3 regions of the Streptomyces sp. NPDC007157 genome follow, and region 1 is predicted to be linked to each of the others. Evidence: riboswitches for the same ligand, from Rfam matches in the RefSeq annotation. Region 1 holds a riboswitch; each other region holds the start of a gene.

Evidence for each region. Region 1 has a riboswitch for cobalamin ahead of ABZ642_RS01615 (hypothetical protein). Riboswitches for the same ligand answer to the same signal wherever they lie in the genome.
Region 2: it holds a riboswitch for cobalamin, as region 1 does, so the genes downstream of both, ABZ642_RS12765 (cobalamin biosynthesis protein) here and ABZ642_RS01615 (hypothetical protein) in region 1, are expected to answer to the same signal.
Region 3: it holds a riboswitch for cobalamin, as region 1 does, so the genes downstream of both, ABZ642_RS07090 (CbtB-domain containing protein) here and ABZ642_RS01615 (hypothetical protein) in region 1, are expected to answer to the same signal.

Annotation. Positions count from the first base shown of each region.
Region 1 covers NZ_JBEYFE010000001.1:362,704-372,723, forward strand. The annotation lists gene ABZ642_RS01595 (MMPL family transporter) at 1-1,832, opposite strand, end outside; gene ABZ642_RS01600 (DUF2993 domain-containing protein) at 2,010-2,714, opposite strand; gene ABZ642_RS01605 (TetR family transcriptional regulator) at 2,830-3,495, shown strand; gene ABZ642_RS01610 ((2Fe-2S) ferredoxin domain-containing protein) at 3,714-4,121, opposite strand; gene ABZ642_RS01615 (hypothetical protein) at 4,099-4,302, opposite strand; cobalamin riboswitch at 4,356-4,533, opposite strand; partial or broken gene ABZ642_RS01620 (short-chain fatty acyl-CoA regulator family protein) at 4,548-5,018, opposite strand; partial or broken gene ABZ642_RS01625 (isocitrate lyase) at 5,018-5,485, shown strand; cobalamin riboswitch at 5,489-5,649, shown strand; gene ABZ642_RS01630 (stealth family protein) at 5,701-7,572, opposite strand; gene ABZ642_RS01635 (stealth family protein) at 7,588-9,285, opposite strand; gene ABZ642_RS01640 (GNAT family protein) at 9,547-10,020, shown strand, end outside.
Region 2 covers NZ_JBEYFE010000006.1:68,203-78,222, reverse strand. The annotation lists gene ABZ642_RS12780 (putative cobaltochelatase) at 1-1,703, opposite strand, end outside; gene cobN (cobaltochelatase subunit CobN) at 1,700-5,353, opposite strand; gene ABZ642_RS12770 (cobyric acid synthase) at 5,350-6,861, opposite strand; gene ABZ642_RS12765 (cobalamin biosynthesis protein) at 6,858-7,841, opposite strand; cobalamin riboswitch at 7,941-8,083, opposite strand; gene ABZ642_RS12760 (hypothetical protein) at 8,222-8,449, opposite strand; gene ABZ642_RS12755 (inorganic phosphate transporter) at 8,469-9,716, opposite strand; gene ABZ642_RS12750 (lysozyme) at 9,891-10,020, opposite strand, start outside.
Region 3 covers NZ_JBEYFE010000003.1:336,711-346,730, reverse strand. The annotation lists gene ABZ642_RS07095 (enoyl-CoA hydratase/isomerase family protein) at 1-859, shown strand, start outside; cobalamin riboswitch at 1,043-1,180, shown strand; gene ABZ642_RS07090 (CbtB-domain containing protein) at 1,222-1,443, shown strand; gene ABZ642_RS07085 (CbtA family protein) at 1,465-2,217, shown strand; gene ABZ642_RS07080 (hypothetical protein) at 2,386-2,553, opposite strand; gene pgm (phosphoglucomutase (alpha-D-glucose-1,6-bisphosphate-dependent)) at 2,918-4,558, shown strand; gene ABZ642_RS07070 (RNA polymerase sigma factor) at 4,755-6,014, opposite strand; gene ABZ642_RS07065 (YciI family protein) at 6,011-6,352, opposite strand; gene ABZ642_RS07060 (nuclear transport factor 2 family protein) at 6,349-7,095, opposite strand; gene ABZ642_RS07055 (FAD-binding protein) at 7,180-8,526, opposite strand; gene ABZ642_RS07050 (acyltransferase family protein) at 8,754-9,968, shown strand; gene ABZ642_RS07045 (hydrogenase maturation protein) at 9,989-10,020, shown strand, end outside.

The sequences.
Region 1 (10,020 bases):
TAGTCCATCGCGAGGCCGAAGAGCACGGCCATCACCAGGACCGGCAGGATGCTGACGACCGGTCCGGTCTCCTCCACCCCCAGCAGGCCGGACAGCCAGCCCCACTGGAAGACGGCGACGACCGCGCCGAACGTGGCCGCCACGGAGAGCAGGAAGCCGAGGCTCGCCTTGAGCGGGACGGCCAGGGAACGGAAGACCAGCAGCAGGAGCAGCAGGGACAGACCGACCACGACCAGCGCGAAGGGCAGGAGGGAGTCGGCGAGGCGGGCGGAGACGTCGATGCCGACGGCCGTGGTGCCGGTCACCGAGACGTCGGCGCCGGTCGTCTCCCGCCAGCCGGGGGCCTCGTCCCGGATGTGCTCGACGAGGTCCTTGGTCTTCTCGTCGTCGGGTCCGGTCTTCGGCACCACCTGGAGGACGGCGTCTCCGTCCTCGGTGAGCTGGGGCCTGCCGACCGTGGCGACGCCCGGTGTCTCCTTGAGGTCCTTGGTGAGGGTGGCCGTGGCCTGCTGCGGGTCCTTGGCCCGGGAGGTGTCGGCGAGGATCATCAGCGGGCCGTTGAAGCCGGGCCCGAAGGAGTCCGAGACGATGTCGTACGCCTTGCGCTGCCCACTGGCCGCGGGGGCGGATCCGTTGTCGGGCAGGGCGAGTCGCAGGTCCCGCGCGGGTGCGGCGAGGGCGAGCAGGCCGACGAGCACGGTGACCAGGGTGATCAGCGGGCGGCGGATCGCGAGAGCACCCCACCGCTCCCCGAAGGCACGTTTGGCACTGTGACCGGCGCCGTGGGCCGCTCGCTCGCGGCGGTCGGCGCGGGAGCCCGGCTTCGGCCGCAGCCGCTCGCCGGCGAAGCCCATCAGGGCGGGGAGCAGGGTGAGCGCGACGGCGACCGCGATCAGTACGGCGGCTGCTCCGGCCAGGCCCATGACGGTGAGGAACGGGATGCGTACGACGGCCAGTCCGGCGAGCGCGATGACGACGGTCAGTCCGGCGAAGACGACCGCGCTGCCGGCCGTCGCGGTGGCGGTCGCCGCCGACTCCTCGGTGTCCATGCCCGTGGCGAGCTGGGAGCGGTGGCGGGAGAGGATGAACAGGGCGTAGTCGATGCCGACCGCGAGCCCGAGCATCGAGGCGAGCGAGGGCGCGGTGCTGGAGACGGTGAACACGCCGGTCAGCGCCTGGAGTCCGAGCAGGGTGGTGGCGACCCCGGTCACGGCGGTCAGCAGGGGCATGCCCGCGGCGAGGAGCGAGCCGAAGGTGAGGGCCAGCACGCAGAGGGCGACCACCAGGCCCAGTAGTTCCTTGGAGTGGCCGCCCTCGCTGCCGGCGCCGCTGCCGTAGGCGGATCCGCCGACCTCCACGGTGAGACCGGCGTCCTTCGCCGTCTGTGTGGTCTTCTCCAGGGCGGGCAGGCTGGTGTCCGCCAGGTCGGCCTTGCCGACCGGGTACCGCACCTGGCCGAGCGCGGTCGTGTGCTCGGGCGAGATCGTCCTGCTCTGTATGGGGTCGGTGACCGCGGCGACCTGGGGTGCCTTGCCGGCCTTCGCCATCGTGGCGCTGACCACGGACGCGTACCGCGGCTCGGTGATCTCGTGTCCCTTCGGCGCGACGAACACGATCTGCGCGCTGGTTCCGGCCGCGGCGGGCAGGGACGCCTTCAGGGTGTCCATGGCCTGCTGGGATTCCGAGCCCGGGATGGTGAACTCGTCGTCGGTCTGGCCGCCGAAGGCGACCAGACAGGCGATCACTGCGGCCAGCACCGCCAGCCATGCGGCCAGCACGGAACGTCGGTGCCGGAAGGCACCGCGGCCGAGCCGGTAGAGCAGGGAAGCCATGAGTCGTGCTCCTTGAGGGGGGTGACGAGGTGCGAGCGGCACGTCCGGGGATCAGGACCGGAGAGGCGGGCCGGACCGTCTGGGGGCGCCGGTGGGTCAGGCGTCGAAGGCGGCGGGCCGCCGGGGGCACCGATGGGTCAGGCGTCGAAGGCGGCGGGCCGAGGGGACATCGGTGGGTCAGGCGTCGAGGGTGGCGGGGCCGCCGCGGAGGGACAGGCTCAGGCCGTCGTCGGTGACGGTGAGCCGCTGCGGCTTCAACTCCAGTGGCAGATCGGCCAGTTCAACGGTGCGCCGGGCCTTTTCGGTGAGCTTTTCCGACAGGGCCTCGGGCAGGGGGTTGCCGTTGAAGGTGGGCTGCTCGGGAGTGATCTCGATCGACGTGCCGTGCAGGGAGGGCTTCAGGGGAATGGTGACCGCGCCTCCGGGGCCGGCGCGGACGATCAGCCGTCCGCTCGCGGGGTCGGCCGCCATCGTGCCGTTCATCTGCCGCAACTGGTCGCCGGTGAGTGACCCGGTGCCTATCCCGACGTCCACGGTGGTCGACCGCACCGTGACGACGCCTGCGCGGGGGCGGACGTCGCGGAGCCGGGCATCGATGTCGAGATCGTGAAACTGGTTCACGGACGCCCCGTCGGCCTCCAGTTCGACCTCGGGACAGATGCCCCGGGCCAGCTGCCACAGCGCCGGTGTGCCGCCCAGGCCGACGTCGGGGGTCTCCCCCAGCCGCTTCTCGGCCGCGGTGGCGAACCGGTCGGCCATCCGGCCGCGGACCGTCAGCTCGGCCGCGCCCGCGGCGCCGGCCAGGGCGAGGACGGTGACCGCGGCGACCGCGGTGCGGGGCCGCGACCGGGCCCGGCGCACTAGACCGCGAAAAAGTGTCATGACTGACACGATACACAAAGTGTCAGGACTGACAGTTTTCAGGACCGCGGCAGCATGAACGCGACGGGCATGAACGCGACAGAACGGTGCCTGCGGTGCGTGACAGGATGAGGGCGTGAACGAGCAGGGCATGCGCGCGGAGTCCGTCGACGTGGAAAGCGGACCCGAGGAGGGGCGGAGGGCCCGGAAGAAGGCCGCCACCCGCCAGGCACTGCAGCAGGCGGCCGCCCGCATGTTCGCGGAGCACGGCTACCAGGAGACGGCGGTCAAGGACATCGCCGCGGCGGCCGGGGTCACCGAGCGCACCTTCTTCCGCTACTTCCCCTCGAAGGAAGACCTGATCTTCGCCGAGATCCTCGACCTGGTGCCCTTGTTGAAGAGGGAGATCCCCCTGCGGCCCTCGGCAGAGCCCCCGCTCTCCGCCGTCCTGAACGGCCTGCTCACAGCCGCCGCGGAGCTGGACTCGGGACTGGCCATCCTCTTCGTCGGCGCACCGCCCCGCTCCCTGTCGGGCAACGCGCCGCGCACCCACGTGCTGACCTCCTTCGAGGACGGCATCGCCGACGCACTCGAGACGCGCTTCGCGCGGCAGGCGCCCGACGAGCCGCCCCACAGGCGCGCACTGCGCGCCTCGGTACTGGCCCGCGCGGCGGTCGCCGCCGTCCGCGGTGCCCTGATCGCCTACTCCTACGACGGCACCGGGGACGCGGACCATCGCTCCGTCGACGACTTCGCCGCGCTGCTGACGGAAGCGTTCGAGGTTCTGCGGGGCGCCGCGTAGGGCCGACCTCCGCGGGAAATCCCGCGGACCGTCCGAACTGCCTGATCAGCCGCTCGGGTAAGGCGTACGCCTTCATGCCGCGGTCGCGGGTGGTCTGGACGCAGCAGGAACGCGGGGACGTCGTTCTCACCGTCCCCGAGCCGGACTGCCGCGGTACTCCCGCTCCCGTCTTCCCGGCGGAGCCCCGGGTACCGGGTCCTCGGGCTTTCCCTCGTCGCTCAGTTGCCTCGTTCTCGTCGCACCCTCCGGGGCGGCGTGAAGACGTAGAGGTCGAGGATGTCGGGGCATGGGGCGACGCCGGGGCCGCCGGCCCGCACCCAGCGGGCGATGTCCTCGGTGGCGTCCTGATCGTTGACGAGGCCGAGCCAGACCGGGCGGGCGCCGGTGGCGCGGGCGGCGGCGGAGGGCTGGACGACGATCACGTTGGCGTGCTCGCAGACGTCGAGGCAGTCCGAGACGCGTACGGGGACCTTCTCGGTCAGGTGCGCGATCTGCTGGGCGTGATCCACTCCGGGCACTTTCACAGTTCCGCAGCAGCAGTCCCGGCAGACGACGACGCGGCACGGCGCCCGTCCGGCGGGGGTGTGCTCCGTGCGGGCTTCTTCAGGGCGCTGATCGGACGTCACTCGTCGTGCTCCTCTTCCGGGGAGATCCCGTCGCTGTGGCCGCCGGCCGCAGGAAGCGGATCACGGGGTGGCCGGGAGGGTGGGTGACCTCGGCGAGGTGCCGGATGTCGAGGTGGTCGGTGGGTTCGTCGAGGAGGAGTTCGCGGGGTTCCTGGGCGAGAGCGCAGGAGAACACGGGCATGCCTCGGGGGTCGGGGCTCGTACGCGGAGCCTGGCCTACGGATGTCCTCCGCACCGGGGCGCGGAGGTGCCAGCGGGTCTTCGGACTCGGGTTCGTCCGGTCGGGGCGCCTTCCCGGTCTCCCAGTGGCGTGCGGGCCCCGCCCGTCCCCCTCACCGCTGCGCGTCAGTTCCGGATTCGCACCGGATTCCCTGGCCTCGGATGTGGCTCGACTGGCCCGCTGAGGCTATCAAGTCCGTCATACGGTCAGACCGTGTGCTCGGTCACCGGGTACGGCACGAACGTGCTGGTGTTCTGGTCGATGAGCAGTGGACGCCCCAGCGGTGGCACCGCCCGCTGGGCGCAGTCGAGGCGTTCGCAGACGCGGCAGCCCATGCCGATGGGGGTGGCGGCGGAGGCGTTGGTGAGGTCGAGGCCGTCGGCGTGGACGAGGCGGTGGGCGTGGCGGATCTCGCAGCCGAGGCCGATGGCGTAGGTCCTGCCGGGTTCGCCCCAGCCGCCGCGGTGCCGGGTGATCGCGCGGGCCGTCCACAAGTACCGCTGTCCGTCGGGCATTTAGGCGATCTGGACGTGGATGCGGCCGGGGGCGGCGAACGCCTCGTAGACGTTCCACAGCGGGCAGGTGCCGCCGGCCCGGGAGAAGTGGAAGCCGGTCGCCGACTGGCGCTTGGACAGGTTGCCGGCCCGGTCGACGCGGACGAAGGAGAAGGGGACGCCGTGCGATGATCGCGGCGGGCGCGGCCGGCATCCACTACGAGGACCAGCTCGCCTCCGAGAAGAAGTGCGGACACCTCGGCGGCAAGGTCCTCGTCCCCACCGCGCAGCACATCCGCACCCTCAACGCGGCCCGTCTCGCCGCCGACATCGCCGACGTCCCGACCGTCGTCATCGCCCGCACCGACGCCCTGGCCGCCACCCTCCTGACCACCGACGTGGACGAGCGCGACGCCGAGTTCGTCACCGGCGAACGCACCTCCGAGGGCTTCTACCGGGTCCGCAACGGCATGACCCCGGTCATCGCCCGCGGGCTCGCCCACGCCCCGTACGCCGACCTGATCTGGGTCGAGACCGGCACCCCGGACCTCGCCCAGGCCCGCGAGTTCGCCGAGGCGGTCCACGCAGGCGTTCCGCGGCACCTTCCGGATGCTGGAGGATCCCCTCCCCGGCGGAGTGACAGCCCGTAGGTGGCCGGAGCAGTTGGTTCGCCCCGTCCGCCAGACGGGGTGCCGTAAGAGGGAACCCGGTGGGAATCCGGGACTGCCCCGCAGCGGTGAGCGGGAACGACCGCCGTCATACGCACCAACAACCTCGGCCACTACGCAGACCAGGGCGTGCGGAACATTCTTCCCGTGTTCCGGCCGGCCGCCTCGGTGGGGTCCGGGCTCGGTTCCGGGCCTGTTCACTCACGGCGCTGTGCTTCCTCCCGCGTCGGCTGGGAGGGGACTCCCGTCGTGAGCGGTGCGACAGGGCGGGTGGTGCTGCGGGGTGCTCCTTCGAAGCGGCTCGGAAACGGGTACTTCCGCTCCAGGAAGGTGCGGATCGCGGCCTGGGCGGCCGGTCTGGTCTCCGGGGGCGTGTCCACGTCGTTGAGGCAGAAGAAGTCGATGTCCTCGCCGGCCGTGAGGCGGGCCAGGCGGCGGCCCATGTCCGGTGTGCCCAGCTGGACGTAGCGGAAGCGGTAGTCGGCGGGGACGGCCCGGCCGGTTGCCATCGCCCAGTGGTGGTGGAGCGTGGACGCGGGGGCCACGTCGGAGGTGGAACGGAAGCGCGAGTAGGCGGTCCGTTCGAGTTCCTCGATGCCGAGGCTCTCCATCTCCCGCATGACCGAGAGCAGTTGGGGATGCGGGGTGTGCAGTGACTTGTGCGTGATGTGTCTGCCGTGGAAGCGCCTGATCACCTCGCGGGCGTTCTTGCCGGCGGAGTTCGGGGCCGGTTCGAGGGGGTGCGGGGCGCCGACTCCGAGTTTCAGAGGGGACAGCGGGATACGGGCGATGCCGTTGCCGTGGAAGAAGTGCTCGGGTCCCACCGGGCGGTTGATGAAGACGTCGTCGTTGAAGTAGAGGTAGTGCTCCGACAGGCCGGGGATGTGGTGCAGGCCGCTTTCTATGGCGTGGGAGTTGAAGACGGGGAGCGCGTCGGCCGGGAGGATGTCCCGGTGGTCGATCACCGTCAGACCCTCCGCGTCCGCGTCCAGCCAGGCGGGGAGCTGGGAGTCGGTCACTAGATAGACGCGCCGGACGAACCCGGCGTACATCTCCAGTGAGCGCAGTGCGTACTTCAGTTCGTCATGGCTGGTGTAACGGGAGGCGCCGGTCTCGCGCGGAGCGATGACGTTGTCGGAGAGTTCCTGATGGGCGCGGCGCTTCGCGGCCATCGCCGGGTCGTCCCCGTCGACCCAGGTGTACACGGCGTCGACGGGAAACAGCACCTCGTCGATGCCCGGCTCGGCGAACGGGGCGAACGTCGGGACGGTGCGGCGGCTGCCCACAGCCGGTTCCTGCGCGGCCACCGGCAGCACTTCCGCCACGGGATTGCGGCGCGGGGCGACGAGCGCCGGACCGAAGACGTCCGGCAGCCGGCTGCCGGGCACCGTGAGCCAGGCGGGATCGGTGCCCGCGACCGTACCCGGGGCGATGCCCGCGGCCGTACCCGGGGCGATGCCCGCGGCCATGTCCGAGGCGGTGCCGAGGTCGCGGCCGTGACGCCAGAACTCGATGTCGCACCCCGTTTCGAGGCCGCTGAGCACCTGCCCTCCCGGGCCGAGGCGCACCACCCCGGTGCGGAGCACCGTGGCCCGCCGCAGGGCCCGCGGCAGCCTGCCGTCGGCCCACAGCACCGCGCTCGTCACGGCGCCGTCCGGTCCGACGGCACCGACGTACCCGGCGGTGCCCGCGAAGCGCTGGCCGGCCCGGGCGAGGACCGTGCCGCGGTACGACTCCTCGACGCCCACGCTCTGCCGCGGCGCGCCGTGCCCGTGGTCGGAGGGAACCAGGAAGTACGGGACCCGCAGCCCTTCCAGGAGGGTGCAGACGCGTTCGAGATCGGCTTCGACGGCGTCCGAGGCGGTGTACGCGGCGACCGTACGGCCGTACAGCCGCGTCGGTCCGAGGGTGATCCCCCGCGTTCCGGGGACGGCGGCCCGCAGGCGTCGTCGGGCCCGGATCGTGCGCAGTGCCCAGAGCCTGGCCGACGCCCAGGTCCACAGGCGTACCAGAAGGCTGCCGGCGGCACGCAGGCCCGCCGGCGCCGTGAAGCGGTGACGGATGTCCATGTCCCCCGACCCCCGTCAGTCCTGCTTCTCGAAGGGGCTCGCGAAGGGGAAGTAGTCCTCCAGGAACTCGCCCATCCGGACGCCGACCCGCTCCCGCTCCTCGGGCGGCACGTCGACGTCGTTGAGGCAGAAGAAGTCGAAGCGGCGGTTGCGGCGCAGATCGGCCAGGCGGGCCTCCGCGTCCGGGCGGCTGATGTTGACGTACCGGAAGCCGAACCGGCCCGGCACGCCGTGGCCGGTCATCAGCGCGTACTGGTAGAGCAGCGGGGCCGTCACGGCGATGTCCTGCGGCGAACGGAAGCGGGACGCCGTGGTGCGGCGGATGTCCTCCGGGAAGAGCTCCTCCAGGGCCCGCAGTGTCTCCCGCTGCTGCGGCAGCGGGGTGTGCATGAAGTTGTTCGTGGTCATCCGCCCGAACCTCTCCAGCAGCAGCCGGCGGACGTTCTTGCTCGCGGAGTTGGTTGCCGTCTCCTCGGCGTGCGGCTTGCCGACGCCTATCTTGAGCGGGGACACCGGGATCTTCATCAGACCGCTGCCGTGGAAGAAGTGCTCCGCGGTGACGCGGCGGCCGACGAACACGTCGTCGTTGAAGTAGAGGTAGTGCTCGGACAGGCCGGGGATGTGGTGCAGCCGGGTCTCGATCGCGTGCGAGTTGAACACCGGCAGGACGTCCGCCGGGAAGATGTCGCGGTGGTCGACGACCGTGATCCCCGGGGCCGTGTCGTCGAGCCAGTGCGGCTTCTGGCCGTCGGTCACGACGTAGATGTGGCGGACGAAGTCGGCGTACATGGCGAGCGAGCGCAGGGAGTACTTCAGCTCGTCGTGACTGGTGTAGCGGGAGGCGTTGGTCTCCTTGTCCAGGATCTCGGCGGTGCCGCGCTCCTGGTACCGGGCGCGCTTGGCGCGCATCTCCGGCTCCTCGCCGTCCACCCAGGTGTATACGACGTCGACGGGGAAGGTCACGTCGTTCACGGTCGGCCGGGTGAGCGCGGCGAAGCTCGGCAGTTCCCGGTCGCCGACCCGCACCATGGCGGGCTTCTGCTCGGACGCCGGCAGGACGTCCGTGATGCCGTTGTTCCGCGGTGCGACGAGGGACTCCGCGAAGATGTCCTCGGACGCCTGCGGCTGGACCGCGGCCAGGCGCCGGGGGCCCTTGTCGGTGGCGAGGAGTTCTGCCCCGTCCTCCCAGAACTCGACGTCGCAGGCGAGCTCCGGGCCGGCGAGCAGCTGGCCCGCGGGGCCCAGGAGGTTCTCCCCGACGCGCAGGACCGGGGCCGTACGCAGCGGGGCCGGCAGGACACCGTCCATGAACAGGGCGGGGTGCTTGAGCTTTCCGCCGGGCAGCGGTCTGCCGATGAACACCGCCTTCCCCGCGTTCCGCGCCTCCAGGGCGGTGAGGAGACGCTCGCGGTCGAGGGCGTTCACGCCGATGGTGTGGCGGGTGCGCGAGGCCGGCACCAGGAAGTAGGCGATGCCTTCCTGCTCCAGCGCGGCGAGGACCAGGCCGAGGTTGGCGGCGGCCGCCTCGGCGGCGGTGAACCGGGTCACGACCCGTCCGTAGAGCTGCTGGCCGCGCACGGCCACCGGGCGGAGCACCGGGTCCGTGACCGCTGCCCTGCGGCGGCGCCGCAGGGTACGCAGCTGCCACACCTTCTCGGCGGCCTTCCGCTCGACTCGCGGTCGCACCCGCCGGGCAAAGGAACGCACCGTCACGTTCTGAGCTCCTCTACATCAACCTCTAGACACCCTTGCGTTAACCAGACGGACACCTGGAGCAGATGGTTGTAGAAATTTTCTCAGATAATTAAGGAAAAACCGATCTTGCACACACCAGACTCATACATGCGTGTGCTACAGGTTGTCGGCCCCGTCGCCACCGGTGGCAGGACGCGGCGTTCCCCGGCCGTGGGGCGCCCCTCCGACGCCTGGGGAAAACCGGATGCGGCGGCCGGGCGGGCTGGCTACCGTCCGGGCGTGGCCCATACCTATCCCCCACTGAACGTCGGAGTCCGCACACCGCGTCTGACGCTGGCCGGTGCCTCCGACGAACTGCTGGAACGTCTCGTGCCGCTCGTGCGGGCCGGGGTCGCCGACGCCGAACCGTGGCCGTTCGACGACCCGATCTCGTTCTACGCCGACAGCCCGGAACGGGAATGGCAATGGCTGCGCGCCATCTGGGCCGGCCGCTCCCGCGTGAGCCCGGACTCGTGGCGGCTGTACTTCGCCGTGCTCGTCGACGGCGAACCGGTCGGCATGCAGGACCTCATCGGCACGAACTTCACGCGGTTCGGCACGGTGTCCAGCTTCTCGTGGCTGGCCCCCGGCAGCCGCGGACAGGGGCTCGGCAAGGAGATGCGGTCGGCGATCCTGCAGTTGGCCTTCGCCGGGCTGGGCGCACGCGAAGCCGGCAGCGACGCCTTCATCGACAACGAAGCGTCCAACCGCGTA
Region 2 (10,020 bases), on a different contig from region 1:
ACGTCGTGCGCCTTGAGCAGCCCGGCGGCGAGGGGCGTACGCCCTCCGGTCGGCAGCGCCTCCAGCCGGGCCGCCGCCGCGTCCACGGACGAGGTCGGCGGCAGCGCGACATCGGCGGCCGAGCCCCGGAAGGTCACCAGCCCCACCTTGTCCCGCCGCTGATAGGCGTCGAGCAGCAGCGACAGCACGGCCCCCTTCACGGCGCTCATCCGCTGCCGGGCCGCCATCGACCCGGACGCGTCGACCAGGAACAGCACGAGGTTGCCCTCGCGCCCCTCCCGGGTCGCCTGCCGCAGATCGTCCCGCCGGACCACCAGGCCAGGACCGGACCGCCCGCGCGCCCGCTGATGCGGGGCGGCGGCCTGCACGGTCGCCGCCAGGTGCAGCTTGGTCAGGGCGCCCCGGGGCCGCCGCGCACCCGTCGTACGCCCGTGCTCGGTGCGCGCCCGGGACCGCCGGCCCGCGGCGCCCGTACCGATCCCCGGCACGGTCAGCACCTTGGTGCGGAAGGGCTCGGCGGCCCGCGTCGGCGCCTGCTCGCCCGAGCCGCCGGCGGCCTGCGGCTCGCCGTCCTCCCCGGCCTCGGGCCGCGCGCCCGTGTCGCCGCCCTGCGGGTCACCGTCGTCGGGCGCCGGCTGCCCGCCGCCCCCGCCGGGACCGTCCGGATCGGGATCGTCGTCCTCGGACTCGCCGGAGAACTCCTCCAGCGTCTGGTCCAGCTTGTCCTCGTCGAGGCCCGGCGCGTCAAAGGGGTTGCGGCGCCTGCGGTGCGGCAGCGCGAGCAGCGCGGCCTGCCGGACGTCCTCCGCCAGCACCTCGGTCCGCCCGGCCCACGCGGCCAGCGCGGTCGCCGTCCGCGCCATCACGATGTCGGCGCGCATACCGTCGACCTCGAAGGCCGCGCAGGTCGCCGCTATCTGCCGCAGCGCCCCGTCGCCCAGCCGGACCGACGGCAGCAACGCCCGCGCCGCCACGATCCGTTGCCGTACGGCGGCCTCCTCGCCGGCCCAACGGGCCCCGAAACCGTCCGGATCGTCGTCGTAGGCGAGCCGCCGGCGGACCACCTCCACCCGCTGGTCGGGCTCGCGCGAGGCGGCCACCTCCACGGTCAGCCCGAACCGGTCCAGCAACTGCGGCCGCAGTTCGCCCTCTTCGGGGTTCATGGTGCCGACGAGCAGGAACTTCGCCGCGTGCCGTACCGAGACGCCCTCGCGCTCCACGTAGGAGGCGCCCATCGCGGCCGCGTCCAGCAGCAGGTCGACCAGGTGGTCGTGGAGGAGGTTGACCTCGTCCACGTAGAGGATGCCCCGGTGCGCGTCGGCCAGCAGGCCCGGCTCGAAGGCCTTCACGCCCTCCGCCAGGGCCCGTTCGATGTCGAGGGCGCCGACCAGCCGGTCCTCGGAGGCGCCGACCGGCAGTTCGACCATGCGCGCCGGGCGCGACTCGAAGGCGCCGGGCGGGTTGTGCGGCCCGTCCGGGCAGGCCGGATCCGGGGCGTCCGGGTCGCAGGAGAAGCGGCAGCCGGCGACGACGTCCACGGTCGGCAGCAGCACCGAAAGGGCGCGTACCGCCGTGGACTTGGCGGTGCCCTTCTCGCCGCGCACCAGCACGCCGCCGACCGCCGGCGACACGGCGTTCAGCAGCAGCGCCAGCCGCAGGTCGTCCTGGCCGACGACGGCCGTAAAGGGGAAGGGGGTGGTCACTGGTCGCCCTCCAGGTCGCCTTCGAGCTCCAGGTAGGTGGCACGCAGCCGCTCCAGGGTGTCCGCGTCCGGCTCGGCCCACAGGCCCCGGTCGGCGGCCTCCAGGAGCCGTTCGGTGATGCCGCGCAGCGCCCACGGGTTGGACTTCTTCATGAAGTCCCGGTTCTCCGGGTCGAAGACGTACTCCGCGCTGAGTTTCTCGTACATCCAGTCGTCGACCACGCCCGCCGTGGCGTCGTAGCCGAAGAGGTAGTCGACGGTCGCCGCCATCTCGAAGGCGCCCTTGTAGCCGTGCCGGCGCATCGCCGCCATCCAGCGCGGGTTGACCACCCGGGCCCGGAAGACGCGGTGGGTCTCCTCGCCGAGGGTGCGGGTCTTCACCTGGTCGGGGGTGGCCGAATCACCCACGTACGCCTCGGGGTTGGTGCCGGTCAGATGGCGCACCATCGCCACCATCCCGCCGTGGTACTGGAAGTAGTCGTCGGCGTCGACCAGGTCGTGCTCGCGCGTGTCCACGTTCTTCGCGGCGACCGCGATCCGCCTGAACGCGGTCTCCATGTCCCCGCGCGCCGCCCGTCCGTCGAGTCCGCGGCCGTAGGCGTAGCCGCCCCAGACGGCGTACACCTCGGCGAGGTCGGCGTCGGAGCGCCAGTTGCGGGCGTCGATCAGCGGCAGCAGGCCCGCGCCGTACGCGCCCGGCTTGGAGCCGAAGATACGGGCGGTGGCGCGCCGCCGGTCGCCGTGCTCGGCGGTGTCCTCGTCGGCGTGGGCGCGCACGTAGTTCAAGTCGGCCGGTTCGGCCAGCTCGGCGACCCGGCGCACGGCGTCGTCGATCAGTCCGACCACGTGCGGGAACGCGTCCCGGAAGAAGCCGGAGATCCGGACCGTGACGTCGATGCGCGGCCGGCCCAGCTCGTCCAGCGGGACCACCTCGAAGCCGGTCACGCGCCGAGACGCCTCGTCCCAGACCGGACGGCAGCCCAGCAGTGCCAGGATCTCGGCGATGTCGTCGCCCTGGGTGCGCATCGCGGAGGTGCCCCACACCGTCAGCCCGACGGACTTCGGGTACTCGCCGGTGTCCTGGAGGTACCGCTGCACCAGCGAGTCGGCGAGGGACTGGCCGACCTCCCAGCTCAGCCGGGAGGGAATGGCCTTGGGGTCGACGGAGTAGAAGTTGCGGCCGGTCGGCAGGACGTTGACCAGCCCGCGGGTGGGGGAGCCGGACGGTCCCGCCGGGACGTAACCGCCGTCGAGTGCCTTGAGGATGTGGTCGATCTCGTCCGTGGTGCGGGCCAGCCGGGGTACGACCTCGGCGCAGGCGAACTCCAGCACGGCGACGGCGTCGGGGAGTTCGGCGCCGAGGACGTCACGGATGAGGGAGCGGCTGCCCGTGACCGCCCAGTCGCGCTCCTCCATCCCTTCCGCGATCCGTCGGCACAGCTGCTCCAGCAGGTCGATGGCGTCGGCGGCCGTGCGGGACGGACCCTCGACGAGATCGGACAGCTCGACCGGCACCTTCACGGGCGCACCGGGCTCGGCGAGCAACTCCTTCTCGACCAGACCGAAGTGAGCGGCCAGCGAGGCCCTGAGCCCCGGCAGCGCGTTGGCCTGGCCGCCCCACACCTGGGAGGCCCGCAACACGGCCAGCACCAGGTTCACGCGCGCCTCGCCGACCGGGCCGCCGCCGAGGATGTGCAGGCCGTCGCGGATCTGCACGTCCTTGATCTCGCACAGATAGCCGTCGATGTGCATGACGAACTCGTCGAAGTCGGCGTCGTCCGGCTGGTCGTCCACATGCAGGTCGTGGTGGAGTTCGGCCGCCTTGACCAGCGTCCAGATCTGGGCCCGCACGGCCGGTGCCTTCGTCGGGTCCAGGTCGGAGACCAGTGCGTACTCGTCGAGCAGCTGCTCCAGCTTGGCGAGGTCGCCGTAGGTGTCGGCACGGGCCATCGGCGGGACCAGATGGTCGACCACGGTGGCGTGCCCGCGCCGCTTGGCCTGGGTGCCCTCGCCGGGGTCGTTGACGATGAACGGGTAGATCAGAGGCAGCTCGCCGAGGACCGCGTCCGGTGCGCAGCCCGCGCTCAGCCCGAGCCCCTTGCCGGGCAGCCACTCCATCGTGCCGTGTTTGCCCATGTGCACGACCGCGTCCGCGCCGAAAGAGTTCTCGAGCCACCGGTAGGCGGCCATGTAGTGGTGCGACGGCGGCATGTCCGGGTCGTGGTAGATCGCGATCGGGTTCTCGCCGAAGCCGCGCGGCGGCTGGATCATCACGACGACGTTCCCGAACTGGAGGGAGGCGAGGACGATGTCGTCGCCGTCCACGTACAGGCTGCCCGGCGGCTCGCCCCACGCCTCCAGCATGCCTCCCCTGAGGTCCGGGTCCAGCTGGTCGAACCACGCCCGGTAGTCGGCGAGCGGCACCCGCGCGGGCGCGGCGGCCAGCTGCTCCTCGGTGAGCCATTCGACGTCGTGGCCACCGGCGTTGATGAGCCGGTGGATCAACTCGTCCCCGTTGTCGGGGTGTCCCTCGACCCCGTAACCGGCATCCCGCAGCGCGTCCAGCACGCGTACCGCCGAGGCAGGGGTGTCGAGCCCGACCGCGTTGCCGACCCGCGAGTGCTTGGTTGGATAGGCGGTGAAGACCAGCGCGAGCTTCTTGTCCGCGTTCGGCTTGTGCTTCAACCGCGCGTGCCGCAGGGCGATCCCGGCGACCCGTCCGGCCCGCTCGGGGTCGGCGACGTACACCGGGACGTCGTCCGGGCCCTGCTCCTTGAAGGAGAACGGGACCGTGATCAGACGGCCGTCGAACTCCGGGATGGCGACCTGCATCGCCGCGTCCATGGGGGAGAGGGCGGCATCGGACTCGCCCCAGGCCTGCCGGGAGGAGGTCAGGCAGAGGCCCTGCAGCACCGGGACGTCCAGATCGGCGAGCGCCCCGATGTCCCAGGCCTCCTCGTCACCGCCGGCCGAGGCCTGCGAGGCGTGGGTGCCGCCGGCCGCCAGCACGGTGGCGACCAGCGCGTCGGCCCCGGCGAGGATCTCGTACAGCCCGGCGTCCGCCCCGCGCAGCGAACCGCAGTACACCGGAAGGGCGTTGGCGCCGCGCGCCTCGATCGCCTCGCACAGGGTGTCCACGAAGGCGGTGTTGCCGCTGAGTTCATGGGCCCGGTAGAAGAGCACCCCGACCGTGGGACGGCCGGCCCGGATCTCGTACGAGCCGTGCACCCCGAACTCGGGCATCTTCTGCGGCTCGGCGAACCCCTCGCCGGTCAGCAGCACGGTGTCGGACAGGAACCGGGACAGCTCCAGCAGGTTCGCGGGCCCGCCCTCGACGAGATAGCGCAGCGCCTCCGCGACCACGCCGGCCGGCACCGACGACTCGGCCATCAACTCGGCGTCCGGCACGGCCTCGCCGCCGAGCAGCACGGTCGGCACCCCGGACGCCCGGAGCGCGGCGAGCCCGTCCTCCCAGGCCCGCTTGCCGCCGAGCAGCCGTACGACGGCGATGTCCGCGCCCTCGATCAGCGCGGGCAGCTCCTCCGTGACGTCGACGCGCGTCGGATTGCCGATCCGGTAGCCGGCACCGGAGGCGGCCCGGGCCGCCAGCAGATCGGTGTCGGCGGTCGACAACAACAACACAGTGCTCATGCGGGCGCTCCCGGTGGGATGAAAGGCAGTCCTTGTGGCGCGCCCGACTCGATGAGCCGCCAGAGCGCGTCGGTGTCCGCGTGGTGTTCGATCAGGTCGCCGAGCCGGTCGAGCTGCTCCTCGCGCAGCGCGGCGAACGAGGTGTCGGGGGCCGGCACGAACCGGCGGCCCGCGGCGGCCGCCACTTCGCGCAGAAAGGCCCGGCGGAAGCCGTCCGACTCCAGGGAGCCGTGCCAGTGGGTGCCCCAGGTCGGCCCGACCCGGCAGCCGTCCAGGAATTGGTCCCCGCCGGTGACCTCGGCGACCCCGTGATGGATCTCGTACCCCTCGACGCGCTCGCCGAGGGCCTCGCCGACGGGCCGGGTGAGGGTCTTCTCCCGGGCGAACCGCACCCGGACGGGCAGGACACCCAGACCGGCCACCTGTCCGCGCCTGCTCTCGACCTCGTCCTCGATGTGCTCCCCGAGGATCTGGAAGCCACCGCAGATGCCGAGCACCGGCCGCCCCTCGGCGGCCCTGCGCTTCAGCGCCTCCGCGAGTCCCCGCTCCCGCAGCCACTCCAGGGCCCGGACCGTGCCCCGGGTGCCCGGGACCACGACGAGATCGGCGTCGGCGAGCTCCTCCGGGCGGTCCACGAACCGCACCACGACACCCGGTTCGGCGGCCAGCGCGTCCACGTCCGTGAAGTTGGACATCAGGGGGATGGCACAGACGGCGACCCGCAGGACGTCCGCACCGACGGGCGGGGCCGTGTTCGACTCCCGGACGGTCCCGCGCAGCGAGACCCTCAGCCCGTCCTCCTCGTCGATCCCGAGCCCGTGCCGGAAGGGGAGCACGCCGTAGGTGTGCCGCCCGGTGAGGCCGTGCAGCATGTCGAGGCCGGGCTCCAGCAGGGAGACGTCGCCCCGGAACTTGTTGACGAGGAACCCGGCGACGAGGGCCTGGTCCTCCGGCGAGAGCAGGGCGACGGTGCCGAAGAAGGAGGCGAACACGCCCCCGCGGTCGATGTCACCGACGACGAGCACCGGGATCCGCGCGTTGCGCGCGATCCCCATGTTCACGATGTCGGTCCGGCGCAGGTTGATCTCCGCCGGACTGCCCGCCCCCTCACAGATCACCGCGTCATACGTGCCCCGCAACTCGGCGAGACAGTCGAGCACGGTCCCGAGCAGCTTCTGCTGCCGCCCGCCGTGGTAGCCGCGCGCACTCAGCTCACCGACCGGCTTGCCGAGCAGCACTACCTGGCTGCTCTGCTCGCCGCCCGGCTTGAGCAGCACGGGGTTCATCAGCGCGGTCGGCTCGATGCGGCAGGCCTGCGCCTGCATGGCCTGCGCCCGCCCGATCTCGGCGCCCTCGCGCGTGACGAAGGAGTTGAGGGACATGTTCTGCGCCTTGAACGGCGCGACCTTGACGCCCTGCCGTACCAGCCACCGGCAGATACCGGCGGTGACGACACTCTTGCCGGCGTCGGAGGTGGTACCGGCCACGAGGAGGCCGCCGCCGTTCACGACGCCCGTCCCGACCGCTGTGCGGAGCGCTGTGCCGGGCGCCGTGCAAGCGCCTCCCGCACCAGGGCCCCGGCCGCGCCGGCCCCGAACGCCAGCCACCCCACCCGCCGTGACAACCGCACCGCCCGCTCGATGTCCGCGACTTCCACCGCACGCCCCTTCCCGTTCAGCACCGGCCGATGCTCGACCCGCCCGCCGTAGGACAACGTCCCGCCGAGCCGTACCCCGAGCGCCCCCGCGAACGACGCCTCCACCGGCCCGGCGTTGGGGCTCGGGTGCTTCGCCGCGTCGGACCGCCAGGCCCGCACGGCCCCCTTGGCGTCGTCTCCGGCGACGGCGGCCAGCACGGCGGTGAGCCGTGCCCCCGGCCACCCCGCCACGTCGTCCAGCCGCGCCGAGGCCCACCCGTACCGCCGGTACCGGGCCGACTTGTGACCCACCATGGCGTCCAGGGTGTTGACGGCCCGGAACCCGAGCAGCCCCGGCACCCCGCCCACGGCCCCCCACACCAGCGCACCCACGACCGCGTCGCTCGTGTTCTCGGCGACGGACTCCACGACGGCCCGGGCGATCCCGTCGGCGTCCAGGGCCTGCGGATCCCGTCCGCACAGATGCGGCAGCCGGGCCCGGGCGGCCTCGACGTCCCCCGTCCTGAGGGCGCGCCCGATGACGCCGGCCTCGCGGGCGAGTGAGGTGCCCCCGACGACGGCCCAGGTGGCGGTCGCGGTGAGCGCGACGGAAGCGGCGGTGGACGGTCGTACGACCCGCTGGGCCAGGGCACCCAGAGTCACGGCGCCGCCGGCGCAGACGGCGGTGTGCAGCGCGCCCCACCCGCGGTGGTCCCGCCACAGCGCTCGTTCGACGGCACCGGCCGCCCGTCCGAACGCGGCGACCGGATGCCCGCGGCGCGGATCGCCGAGCAGCAGATCGCCGAGAAGGCCGGCGGCGGCGCCGTACGCGAAGACGCGACCGGCACCCATCGGCTCAGCCCGCCGCGGGGGCGGGAACGGGCCTGGTACTCAACCTCGAACGGCAGCCGCGCATGGAGATATGTCCTCACTCAGGGTGTCCACGCCCTGGTTCGACGAGACCGGCGGTGAGAGTTCCTGGCTCCCGGGGATTGCTACCCCGGTGACAGTGGCGGGACCGCGCCGGATTCACACCGGCTTCCTCTCTTGGCGCCGTACTTGGCTCCGGAAGTCCACCATGCCCCCGGAAGACCAGTCAACTTGCCGTTGACCTGCGAGGGGAGTGTGTGGGAAGGCCCACACCGGTGGTCCTGCGGGGCTGGTGGGACATGCCGAAGGCTCCTCCCGAGCGAGTCGGAGAGGAGCCTTCCTCGGCTCTGTTCAGGTCTGGGTCAGGCCTTGGCCACGATCAGGTGGATGCCGTAGGCCACCGCGGCCGCGCAGGCGGCGAAGCACAGGTAGGCGGCGGTCACGGCCAGGGCCGCGGAATTGCCCTGGGCCATGGCGCGTTCGCGGGCGGAGAGGCCCTTGATGCCGAGGGTGAAGAGGGCCACCATGCCCACGGTGACCACGAGGCTGACGCCGAAGACGGAGCCGATGGCTGCCCAGTCGATGTTCATGTCGGTTCTTCCTCGGGGGTCAGACGGTCGCGGCCGGGTCGGTGGCGGCGGCCGGCGCGGGTGACGGGGCGGGGGACGGGATCGTGGCGGTGAGGTCGTCGGTCACCGTGCCCGCGGGCGGCGGGGACACGGCGGCCATCGCCGCGGTCACCACACCGGCCGGCTCCGTGCCGTCGTTGACGTTGGCGCTGTCCACGACCTCGCGGCGGGAGAGCTTCCAGATCGTGGCGCTGGAGGCGACGAGGAAGACGGCGACGACCGCCGTGCCCCAGTCGCCGAGGTCCGTCACGGACTCGGCGAGCGCGCCGACCACCGCGGCCGCGGGGAGGGTGAGCACCCAGGCGACCATCATGCGGGTCGCGGTGGACCAGCGGACCGTGCCGCCCTTGCGGCCCAGGCCCGCGCCCATCACGGAACCGGAGACGACGTGTGTGGTGGAGAGGGAGAAGCCGAGGTGGGAGGAGGCCAGGATGGCGGTGGCCGCGCTGGTCTGGGCGGCGAAGCCCTGCTGCGGCTGGAGGTCGGTCAGGCCCTTGCCCATGGTGCGGATGATCCGCCAGCCGCCGATGTAGGTGCCGAGGGCGATGGCGAGGCCGGCGGAGAGGATGACCCAGGTGGGAGGGTTCGAGCCGGGGGCGATGGAGCCGCCCGCGATCAGCGCGAGGGTGATGATGCCCATCGTCTTCTGCGCGTCGTTGGTGCCGTGCGCGAGGGAGACCAGGCCGGCGGAGGCGATCTGACCGGCGCGGAAGCCCTTGCGGGTGGCGTTGTCGTCGGCGTTCTTGCCGATCGTGTACGACAGGCGGGTGGCGAGCATCGCCGCGAGGCCCGCGACGACGGGGGCGGCGACCGCCGGGAGCAGGACCTTGGTGACCAGCACGTCGCCGTGGACCGCGCCGAGGCCGGCGGAGGCGACGGTGGCGCCGATCAGACCGCCCATCAGGGCGTGCGAGGAACTGGAGGGCAGACCCACCAGCCAGGTCACCAGGTTCCAGAGGATCGCGCCGACCAGGGCGGCGAAGATGACCTCGGGGCGGATGCCGTTCTCGTCGACGAGGCCCTTGGAGATCGTGTTGGCGACCTCCACGGAGAGGAAGGCGCCCACCAGGTTGAGCGCGGCCGACATGGTCACCGCGATCTTGGGCTTGAGTGCGCCGGTCGAGATGGTCGTGGCCATCGCGTTGGCGGTGTCGTGGAAACCGTTCGTGAAATCAAACGCGAGTGCGGTCACCACCACAATCGCGAGGATCAGCGAGAAGTTTTCCATTTACCCAGACAATCTTTAGAGGTCATCGGCCGTTGGACCGTAGGCAACCTGGATGAACGGAAGGTGAACTGGGATGGTCTCTGTGGTGTCTGAGATCGACTTCGAGGTATCCGCGCGCGGGAACGGGCGAAGCCGCCGTCCCGTATGCGGTCCGGCGGCTCAGTCGTCCGTTGGTCAGTAGCCCTCGGCGAACGCCTTCAGCCGGCTCGCCGACCCGTTGAAGAGATTCTGGTCACCCGGCAGGCTGCCGCTGTTGTCGTACTGCCAGAAGGTCCACCGCGACCACCCGGCCGGCAGCGCGCCC
Region 3 (10,020 bases), on a different contig from region 1:
CTACGAGGACGTCCGCGCCGGGGGCGGCACCGTGTCGGCGGAGTTCTGGCGCGACGAGTACCGCCTCAACGCCCGGATCGCCCGCTACCCCAAGCCCTATGTCGCGATCATGGACGGCATCGTCATGGGCGGCGGCGTCGGCGTCTCCGCGCACGGCAGCGTCCGGATCGCCACCGAGCGGTCGCGGATCGCGATGCCGGAGACCGGTATCGGCTTCGTCCCCGACGTCGGCGGCACCTACCTGCTCGCCCTCGCCCCCGGCGAACTCGGCACCCACCTCGCGCTGACAGGCGCTCAGATCGGCGCGGCGGACGCCCTGCTGTGCGGACTCGCCGACCACTGTGTCCCCTCGGACAGGATCGAGCGGCTGATCGCCGACCTCGCCGACCGACCCGTCCACGACGCGCTCGACGGGCACGTGCGACCGGCGCCGGAAGGCGAACTGGCCCGCCACCGCGAGTGGATCGACGCCTGCTACGCCGCCGACACGGTCGAGGAGATCGTCCGGCGGCTGCTCGCCCACGGCGACCCGGCGGCGAAGGAGGCGGCGGAGACCCTGCTCACCAAGTCGCCGACCTCCCTGAAGGTCACCCTGGCGGCGATGCGCCGGGCCCGGCGGCTCGGTCCGCTGGAGCGGGTCCTCGACCAGGAGTACCGCGTCTCCTGCGCCGCCCTGGCCGCCCCCGACCTGGTGGAGGGCATCCGTGCCCAGGTCATCGACAAGGACCGCGACCCGCGCTGGTCCCCGGCCACTCTCGCCGAGGTCACCGACGCCGACGTCGACCGGTTCTTCGCTCCGCTCGGCGAACGCGAACTGGGCCTCGCCGGACCCGACACCACCACGGAGGCGGCCTGGTGAGCCGTACCGTCGCCGCCGGGCAGGAGACGATCCTCGTCGAACGCCGGCGCCGGGAAGATGCAGCCGCAGGGCTACCTGGACCGGCGAACGACCGGCGGGTTCCGTCACCGCTGACCCGGCACCCCCAGAACAGGCCACCGGACGCGAGATGAAGATCACGCCTGATGGTGCGGTCTTGGCCGTGCTCCTGACACGCGGTACGGTCTGTCCGATATCGACGACGACAGAACGGAAGCCGGTGGAAGTCCGGCACGGTCGCGCCACTGTAAGCGAGAGCCCCCTGGGAGCTCGTGAGTCAGACCCGTAGCAGTCGTCCAGTGCACCACCGAGATGGGACGCGAACTCCCAGAGGAGGTTCTGCCATGGCGCAGACCGTCGCGCAGCCGACAGCCACCACCCCCGTCGTTCCCGCCAAGCTGCCGCTGAGCGCGATAGCTCCCTGGGCGGTCTTCTTCGGCATCCTCATGCTCATCCTGCTCTACTTCGTCGGCGCCGAGCAGGGGGCCACCTCCGTGTTCAGCGGCACGGACGTCCACGAGTGGGTGCACGACGCCCGCCACCTCCTCGGCTTCCCCTGCCACTGACGCAAGGGACGCCACACGCTCATGAACTCCGCAACGGTAAGAAACCTCCTGGTGCGGGGCATGCTCGCCGGCCTCGCCGCCGGTGTGCTCGCCCTGGTCGCCGCCTACCTCCTCGGTGAGCCGAACGTCGACAAGGCGATCAGCTTCGAGGACGCCCACTCGCACGAGCACGAGATGGAGGTCGTCTCCCGTTCTCTCCAGTCCACCGCGGGCCTGGCCACCGGTGTGCTGGTCTACGGGGTCGCCTTCGGCGGCATCGCGGCACTCGCCTACTCCTTCGCCCTGGGCCGCGTCGGCCGCTTCTCGCCGCGGGCGACGGCGCTGCTGCTGTCCGTCTGTGCGCTGCTCGCCGTGTACGTCGTGCCCTTCCTGAAGTACCCGGCCAACCCGCCGTCGGTGGGCGACCCGGACACCATCGGCAAGCGGACCACGCTGTACTTCCTGATGATGGTGCTCAGCGTGCTCCTGGCGGTCGCCGCCACCATCCTGGGCAAGCGGCTCCGGCCGAGCCTCGGCACCTGGTGGGCGACCGTGGTCGCGGCGGCCGCGTTCGCGGTCGTCATCGGACTGGCGTACCAGTTCCTGCCGACCATCAACGAGGTGCCGACGGACTTCCCGGCCACCCTGCTGTGGCGGTTCCGGCTCTCGGCGCTGGCCATCCAGCTGGTGCTGTGGGGCGGGTTCGGCCTGCTCTTCGGCGAGTTGGCGGAACGGCAGCTCAACCCCAAGCCGGCGACGGTTCCGGCCGGGCGGACGGTTCCCGCCGCACACTGAACGATTCACGGCACGTGAGGGCCCTCCGGAACCATCCGGGGGCCCTCTCGCGTTCTCCGCCCGAACTCCTTCATTCCCGGGACCAGTTCATCGATTCGGTCTGTGCGGTACCGCGACCTGCCGATCGGCGTGGCCTGTGAAGGCGAGGAGGGGTGAAGCGCCGCGCGATCAGTGCTTGTGGGTCTCGGATCGCTCCGCCCGGGTGGTCGTCAGATAGGCACGCACCAGTGCCTGCCCCGTCCGGCAGCGCACGGGGCGGCAGTCGGGGCAGCGCCTCACATGGTTCAGATAGGTGTCGTAGCGATCCTGGGCGGCGGGCGCGAGGGAGTTCTCCACGGGTGCGGCCTCTCGTGAGTGCCCCGGGGGCGCGGGAGTTGACTGATTTTCAGTATGTCCCCCCGGAGGCCTTCCGGAACGTCCGCCGCGCCCGTCGGGGAGCCGTTCGGCCGACCGCCCGTCGCCTGCCGTACGAGCGCCGTATCCTGGGCCCGCGCCGAACGTGGGGCCACCGTCCTCGACCGGCTGCTCGGCATCTTCGAGCAGCGCGCCCCGGGTGCGCCGCGGCTGCGGTGAACCAGCCGTGAACCCGCCGTGTCTTCGGTGCCGGTGCCGGTGCCGGTGCCGCACTCGCGTCCGCCGCCGCTGACAAGGAAAGATGGGCGTCCAGCGATCGATCAACGACTGCGGAGGAAGTGGACTCATGCCGCATGAGCGAGCGGGCCGGCCGGCGGCTCCGGAGGACCTCGTCGACGTGGCCCGGCTGGTCACGGCGTACTACGCACTGCACCCCGACCCGGCCGACCCGGCCCAGCGGGTGGCGTTCGGCACTTCGGGGCACCGCGGATCGTCGCTGACGACCGCGTTCAACGAGGACCACATCGCGGCCACCAGCCAGGCCATCTGCGAGTACCGGAGCGGTCAGGGCACCGACGGTCCCCTCTTCCTGGGCGCCGACACCCACGCCCTGTCCGAGCCCGCCAAGGTCACCGCCCTGGAGGTGTTCGCCGCCAACGGCGTCACCGTCCTGATCGACAGCGCCGACGGCTACACGCCGACCCCCGCCGTCTCGCACGCCATCCTGACCCACAACCGCGGCCGTACGACCGGACTGGCGGACGGTGTCGTGGTCACCCCCTCGCACAACCCGCCCGCCGACGGCGGCTTCAAGTACAACCCGCCCAGCGGCGGCCCCGCCGCCTCCGACGCCACTTCCTGGATCCAGGACCGCGCCAACCGGATCATCGCCGACGGGATGAAGGACGTACAGCGCCTCCCCTACGAGCGCGCGCTCGCCGCGCCCACCACCGGTCGGTACGACTTCATGGGCGTGTACGTCGACGACCTGCCCAGCGTCCTCGACCTGGACGCGGTCCGGGCGTCCGGGCTGCGCATCGGCGCCGACCCGCTCGGCGGGGCCTCCGTCGCCTACTGGGGCCGGATCGCCGAACGGCACAGCCTCGACCTCACCGTGGTCAACCCGTACACCGACCCCACCTGGCGGTTCATGACGCTGGACTGGGACGGCAAGATCCGCATGGACTGCTCCTCGCCGTACGCGATGGCCTCGCTGATCGAGAAGCGGGACGAGTTCCGGGTCGCCACCGGCAACGACGCGGACGCCGACCGGCACGGCATCGTCACCCGTGACGCCGGCCTGATGAACCCCAACCACTACCTGGCCGTCGCCATCTCCTACCTCTACCGGCACCGGGAGCAGTGGGCGGCGGGCGCCGGTGTCGGCAAGACCCTCGTCTCCTCCTCGATGATCGACCGGGTCGCCGCCGACCTCGGCCGGCAACTGGTCGAGGTTCCCGTCGGGTTCAAGTGGTTCGTGGACGGACTGGTCAGCGGCGCCATCGGGTTCGGCGGCGAGGAGTCGGCCGGCGCCTCCTTCCTGCGCCGGGACGGCTCGGTGTGGACCACCGACAAGGACGGCATCCTGCTCGCCCTGCTCGCCTCCGAGATCACGGCCGTGACGGACAAGACCCCGTCCGAGCACTACGCCGATCTGACCGCGCGCTTCGGCGAGCCCGCCTACGCCCGCATCGACGCCCCGGCGACCCGTGAGGAGAAGGCCCTCCTCGCCAAGCTCTCCCCGGCCCAGGTCACCGCCGAGACCCTGGCCGGCGAACCGGTCACCGGGGTGCTCACCGAGGCGCCGGGCAACGGCGCGGCGATCGGCGGCATCAAGGTGACCACGGAGAACGCCTGGTTCGCGGCCCGCCCGTCCGGCACGGAGGACGTGTACAAGATCTACGCCGAGTCCTTCCAGGGCCCCGACCACCTGTCCCGGGTACAGGAGGAGGCCCAGGCGGTCGTGACGGCCGCGCTCGGCGGCTGACGCCCGGGGCGGAGGCGATGGACGGGTCATTCCGGCAGGACCGTCGCCTCCGCCCCCGCCGGGTGAGACCCGCGCGGTCGAAGCCCGGACAGGCGGCCGGATCCCTCTCGTACGCGGCGATCGCCTCCGTGCCTCCCTGCCTGCCTGTGGGCCTCTCGGCGGAGATCCGCCCGAGCCCGTGGCGTCCCCCGGGTCCCTAGCCGGCCCGGCACTCCGTGAGCCGCTTCTCCAGGAACCTGCGCTCCGCCGCGTTCTCCACCAGCTCCAGGGCCCGCTCGTACGACGCGGCCGCCTCCGGGGTACGGCCCATTCGGCGCAGCAGGTCGGCGCGGGTCGCCGGCAGCAGGTGGTAACCGGCCAGCTCGTCCTCCGCCTCCAGCTCCGCCACCAGCGCGAGGCCCGCCTCCCCGCCCTCGGCCATGCCCACGGCGACCGCGCGGTTGAGCCGGACCACGGCCGAGGGCACGTACCGCTGGAGTTCGCCGTAGAGGCCGGCGATGTCCGCCCAGTCGGTGTCGGCGGCGGTCGCCGCGGTGACGTGGCAGGCCGCGACCGCCGCCTGGATCTGGTACGGGCCGGGGCGGCCGCGGCGCAGGGCGCCTTCCAGCAGAGCGGCGCCCTCGTCGATCTCGGCGCGGTCCCATGCCGTGCGGTCCTGGTCCTCCAGGGTCACCAGGTCACCGGCCCGGTCCACCCGGGTGTCCCGGCGGGCGTCATGCAGCAACAGGAGGGCGAGCAGCCCGACGACCTCCGGCTCGTCGGGCATCAGCCGGGCCAGCAGCCGGGCCAGCCGGACGGCCTCGGCGCACAGCCCGGTCCGCATCAGGTCGGCGCCGGCCGTGGCCGCGTACCCCTCGTTGAACAGCAGGTAGAGCACGCCGAGGACGCCTGTCGTGCGGTCGGGCAGCAGATGCGCGGGCGGCACCCGGTACGGGATGCCGGCGTTGCGGATCTTCCGCTTGGCGCGCACCAGCCGCTGCGCCATCGTCGCCTCGGGGACCAGGAACGCGCGGGCGATCTCGGACGTGGTCAGCCCGGCGAGGGTGCGCAGGGTCAGGGCGACGCGGGCCTCGACGGGCAGCGCCGGATGGCAGCAGGTGAAGATCAGCCGCAGCCGGTCGTCGGCCACCCCGCTGTCGTCGCCCTCGTGATCCGGGTCGTACGGTCCCTCGTCCCGTGCCAGCACGGCCGCCTCCCGCAGCTTCGCCGCCCCCACCGCCTCCCGGCGCAGCACGTCCAGGGCGCGGTTGCGGGCGGTCGTGGTCAGCCAGGCGCCCGGACGGCGCGGCACTCCGTCGCGCCGCCACCGCTCCAGCGCCTGGGCGAAGGCGTCCTGCGCGCACTCCTCGGCGAGGTCCCAGTCGCCGGTCACCCGGATCAGGGTGGCGACGACCTGGGACCACTCCTCGCGGAAGGCGGCGGCGACGGCCTTCTCGACGTCGTCCGTGACGCTCACTCCCAGACCGGCCGCACCTCGACCGAGCCGCCGGCGAGCGCCGCGGGGTGCCGGGAGGCGAGCGCGATGGCCTCGTCGAGGTCGGCGACCTCGATGATGTCGAGACCCGCCACGTACTCCTTGGTCTCGGCGAACGGCCCGTCGCTCAGCAGCACTTCGTCGCCCTGGACGCGCACGGTGGTCGCGTCGGCGGCCGGCCGCAGCCGGGCGCCGCCCTTGACGATGTCACGGCTGCGGACCTCGTGGATGTACGAGGTGAAGCGCGGGTCCTCGGCGATCTCGGCGGGGCTGAGCTCCTCGCCGCCGACGGGCGTGCAGATGAACAGGACGTATTTCACGACCCCTCCTTCCCGGCCGTCTGCTCCAGCGGCACCGACACGTGCTCGTGGGCGATCAGCCAGCTGAAACCGGTGTCCCGGTAGCCGGTGGTGACGCGCACCGTCCGGTCCAGGGGTTCTCCGGTCAGGCGGGTGCCGCGGATCCGGACGAGGGCGTGGCTGAAGGCGCTGCCCTCCCCGGGCCGTACGCGCAGTTCGAGCACCTCCCGGTGCACGGGCCCGTCGAGCGTCGCGAACCACCCCTCGACCGCCTTGCGGAACGCGGCGATCCCCGACCGTGCCTCGACGCCGGAGGGCTGGAAGGTCTCCACGTCGGGCGCGTAGCAGGCCGTCAACCGCTCGACGTCCCGTTCGCGGGCGGCCTCGGTGAGCTCGGCGTCGAGCTGACGGATCGCCGTCTCGGCGTCCTCGGCGAACCCCTCGTCCCAGAACGGCCGCACCTCCATGGCCCCGATGCCGGCCACCGGATGCCCGGCGGCGATCCGCACAGCCTCCTCCAGGCTGTCGCAGTCGACGACGTCGAATCCGGCGACGTACTCCTTCGTCTCCGCGAACGGGCCGTCGGTCCGCAGCACCTCACCGTCGCGGACGCGTACGGTGACCGCCGTGTCGGGCAGTTGCAGCCGGTGGCCGTAGAGCCGGGCGCCGCTCCGGACGCCGTGCTCCTCCACCCAGGGTTCGACCGGCGCCATCCCGGAGGCGTCGGCGGTGTCGTCGCCGCAGACCAGCAACATGTACTTCATGGTTCCTCCCGGTCCTCAAGAGCTTCTTACACCCCACCGACGAACGGCGCCGCGCGGAATCGACACCCCGGCGGACGGCAGTCCTCAGTGCGCCATCCCGTGGCCCCGGCCCAGGATGCCGTGCGGGTCGTGGACGCCCTTGGCCCGGGCCAGGGTGTCCCACCGGCCGCCGTAGTGCTCCCGCCAGTCGGCCGGGGTCATCGGCAGCGCGTTGACCGGATAGGCGACGGCGCCCTTCGCCCGCGCGGACTCGTACGCCCCTCGGTTGGCGGCCACCATCGGGTCGGCCGCGCCCGGGGCCGCCGTACGCAACAGGGCCAGCAGAAAGACGACTTCGCCGCGCGGGCGGCGGAACAGCGGGGCCCGCAGGGCGCGGGTGAGCAGGGGATAGAGCAGGACCACGCCGTTCTCGCGCAGGTCCCGGAAGCCGGGGTCGGCGAGGATGTCGGTCACGACGGACGCGGCGGTGTCCTCGGGCAGCAGCAGGTTCAGCCAGGGGTGCGGGTGCAGCCACTCGCCGGTCGCGCGCAGCAGTTCCTCGTCGGCCGCGACCCGGTGCGCGAACTCGGCGTATTCCAGGTCCGTGAACTCGGCCGAGTCGAAGGCGAGGCCCGCCAGGAGGGCCCGGTCGTCGGGCGGGGTCGGGCCCCGGTGGGCGGCGACGGCCTCGACCATGTAGGTCCAGCCGTCGGCGGTGTCCTCGACCGGGCGGGCCTGGCCTTCGAGGTAGTCGAAGCGCCGGTCGGTCGCGAGCAGGTGCTGGTCGGCCAGGTAGGCGTCGAGACCGGGGTAGTACAGGCAGTAGCGGCGCACCAGGGTGGGCGCGGGGGACAGCCGGAGCGTGGCCCGGACGATCACGGCCAGCTGGCCCAGGCCGGCGAGGACCGCGTCGAAGAGGGCGCCATGCCGGTCCGGCGAGCAGACCAGGTGCTCACCGGCCCCGGTGACCACCTCCAGTTCCAGCACCGAGTCCGCGACCAGGCCGTGCCGGTGACTGGCGCCGCCCAGGCCGCCCGCGCTCAGCACACCGCCGACGCCGGCACCGAGGTAGTCGGTGAGGACGGGAGGCGCGAGCCCGTACGGCAGGGTGGCCGCCAGCACGTCCCGCCACAGCGCCCCGGCCCGCACCGCCACCCGGTCCCCGGCCACCGGCCCGACCGCGCTCAGCCCGGACAGGTCGAGGACGATCCCGTCCGGCGCCTGCCCCTGGCCGTAGAGAGAGTGACCGCCGGCCCGCGCGGTCACCGGGATCCCGCGCGGCCCCGCGTACACCAGCGCGTCCCCGACCTCGGCCGCGGACCGGGGCCGCAGTACGCCCCGGGGCGGTCGGCGCACCAGGTGACCGAAGTCGTCGGCCGCCTCCCGGAGGATCTCCGGGCGGGTGTCCAGCAGGTCCTCGACTGGCGCGGAGACTCGGTCCGACGACGTCACGCGGCACGCTCCCAGGAGGCATCGGTCGACACGGGCGCGACCATTCTCGTGTCAGGAGTACGGCGGACGGGCGCCGTTTCCCGTTTCGACGCCGGAGCATCACGGTGGGTTTACTCCGCGGGATTCCGGAGAGCAGCGTCACCGGAGTACCGCCTTGTGTACCGCCGTCGTTTGCACCCCCTCCGTGCGGGGACCCGCGTACGGCTCCCCGTCGCTCCCCGGAGCGCATGTCGTGTGAGAGGTGTTCTGGTCTGTCCGGCTCCCGCGAGACCGCAGCCACAGTCGACGCGCCGACCGCCCGGGCGGCGGACGCGGACCGGACCCCGGTCCCGCCGCCCCGCCCGGGCGCACGGACCGGCCCGGCCACCCGGAACGGCCCGGCCGCCGGCCGGCGCGACGCCTACTTCGACAACGCGAAGTACCTGGCGATCGTGCTCGTGGCCGTGGGGCACGCCTGGGAGCCGCTGCGCTCGGACAGCCGTACCGTCACGGCGCTCTACACGTTCGTCTACGCCTTCCACATGCCGGCGTTCATCATCATCTCCGGCTACTTCTCCCGCAGCTTCGACGCCGGCCCCGCCCGTATCAAACGGCTGGTCACCGGGGTCGCCGTGCCCTACGTGGTGTTCGAGGTCGCCTACACCCTCTTCACCCGGTGGAGCGACCACGCCCCCGACCGCGAGATCAGCCTGCTGGACCCGCTGTATCTGACCTGGTTCCTGGCGGCCCTGTTCATCTGGCGGCTGACGACGCCGATCTGGCGGCTCGTGCGGTGGCCGCTGCCCCTCGCGCTCGCCGTCGCCGCGCTGGCGAGCCTCACGCCGTCCATCGGCAGCGACTTCGACCTGCAGCGGGTCCTGCAGTTCCTGCCGTACTTCGTGCTCGGCCTGTGCCTGCGGCCGGAGCACTTCAGCCTGCTGCGCCGGTGGAGCGTGCGCCTGTGGGCCGTCCCCGTCGCCCTGTGCGCCCTCGCCGTGGCGTACTGGTCGGTGCCGCGTCTGGGCTACCGCTGGTTCTTCCACCGGGACAGCGCCGAGCAGCTCGGCGCCCCCGCCTGGTACGGGCCCGTCATGACCCTCGCCGTCTTCGGCTGCTCCCTGGTGCTGGTCGCCTGCTTCCTCGCCTGGGTGCCGGGCCGCCGCACCTGGTTCACCACCCTCGGCGCGGGCACGCTCTACGGCTACCTGCTGCACGGCTTCGTCGCGCAGAGCGCCAAGCCCGCCCACTTCTACGACCCGGCCTGGACGCACGGCCCGCTGGGCGCGGTGACGGTCACCCTCGTCGCCGCCGTGGTGGTGACCCTGCTGTGCACACCGCCGGTGCGCCGGGTCTTCCGGTTCGTGATGGAGCCCCGGATGGAGTGGGCGTTCCGGGGCCGGGAGGGGCGCGCCGACCAGGACGGCCGACGAAACGCCGCCGGGGTGCTTTCCGGAAACCGCTGAAGCGGCGAATATGCCGCACCATGGACATCCTGCTCGTCGCCAGCGCCTTCAA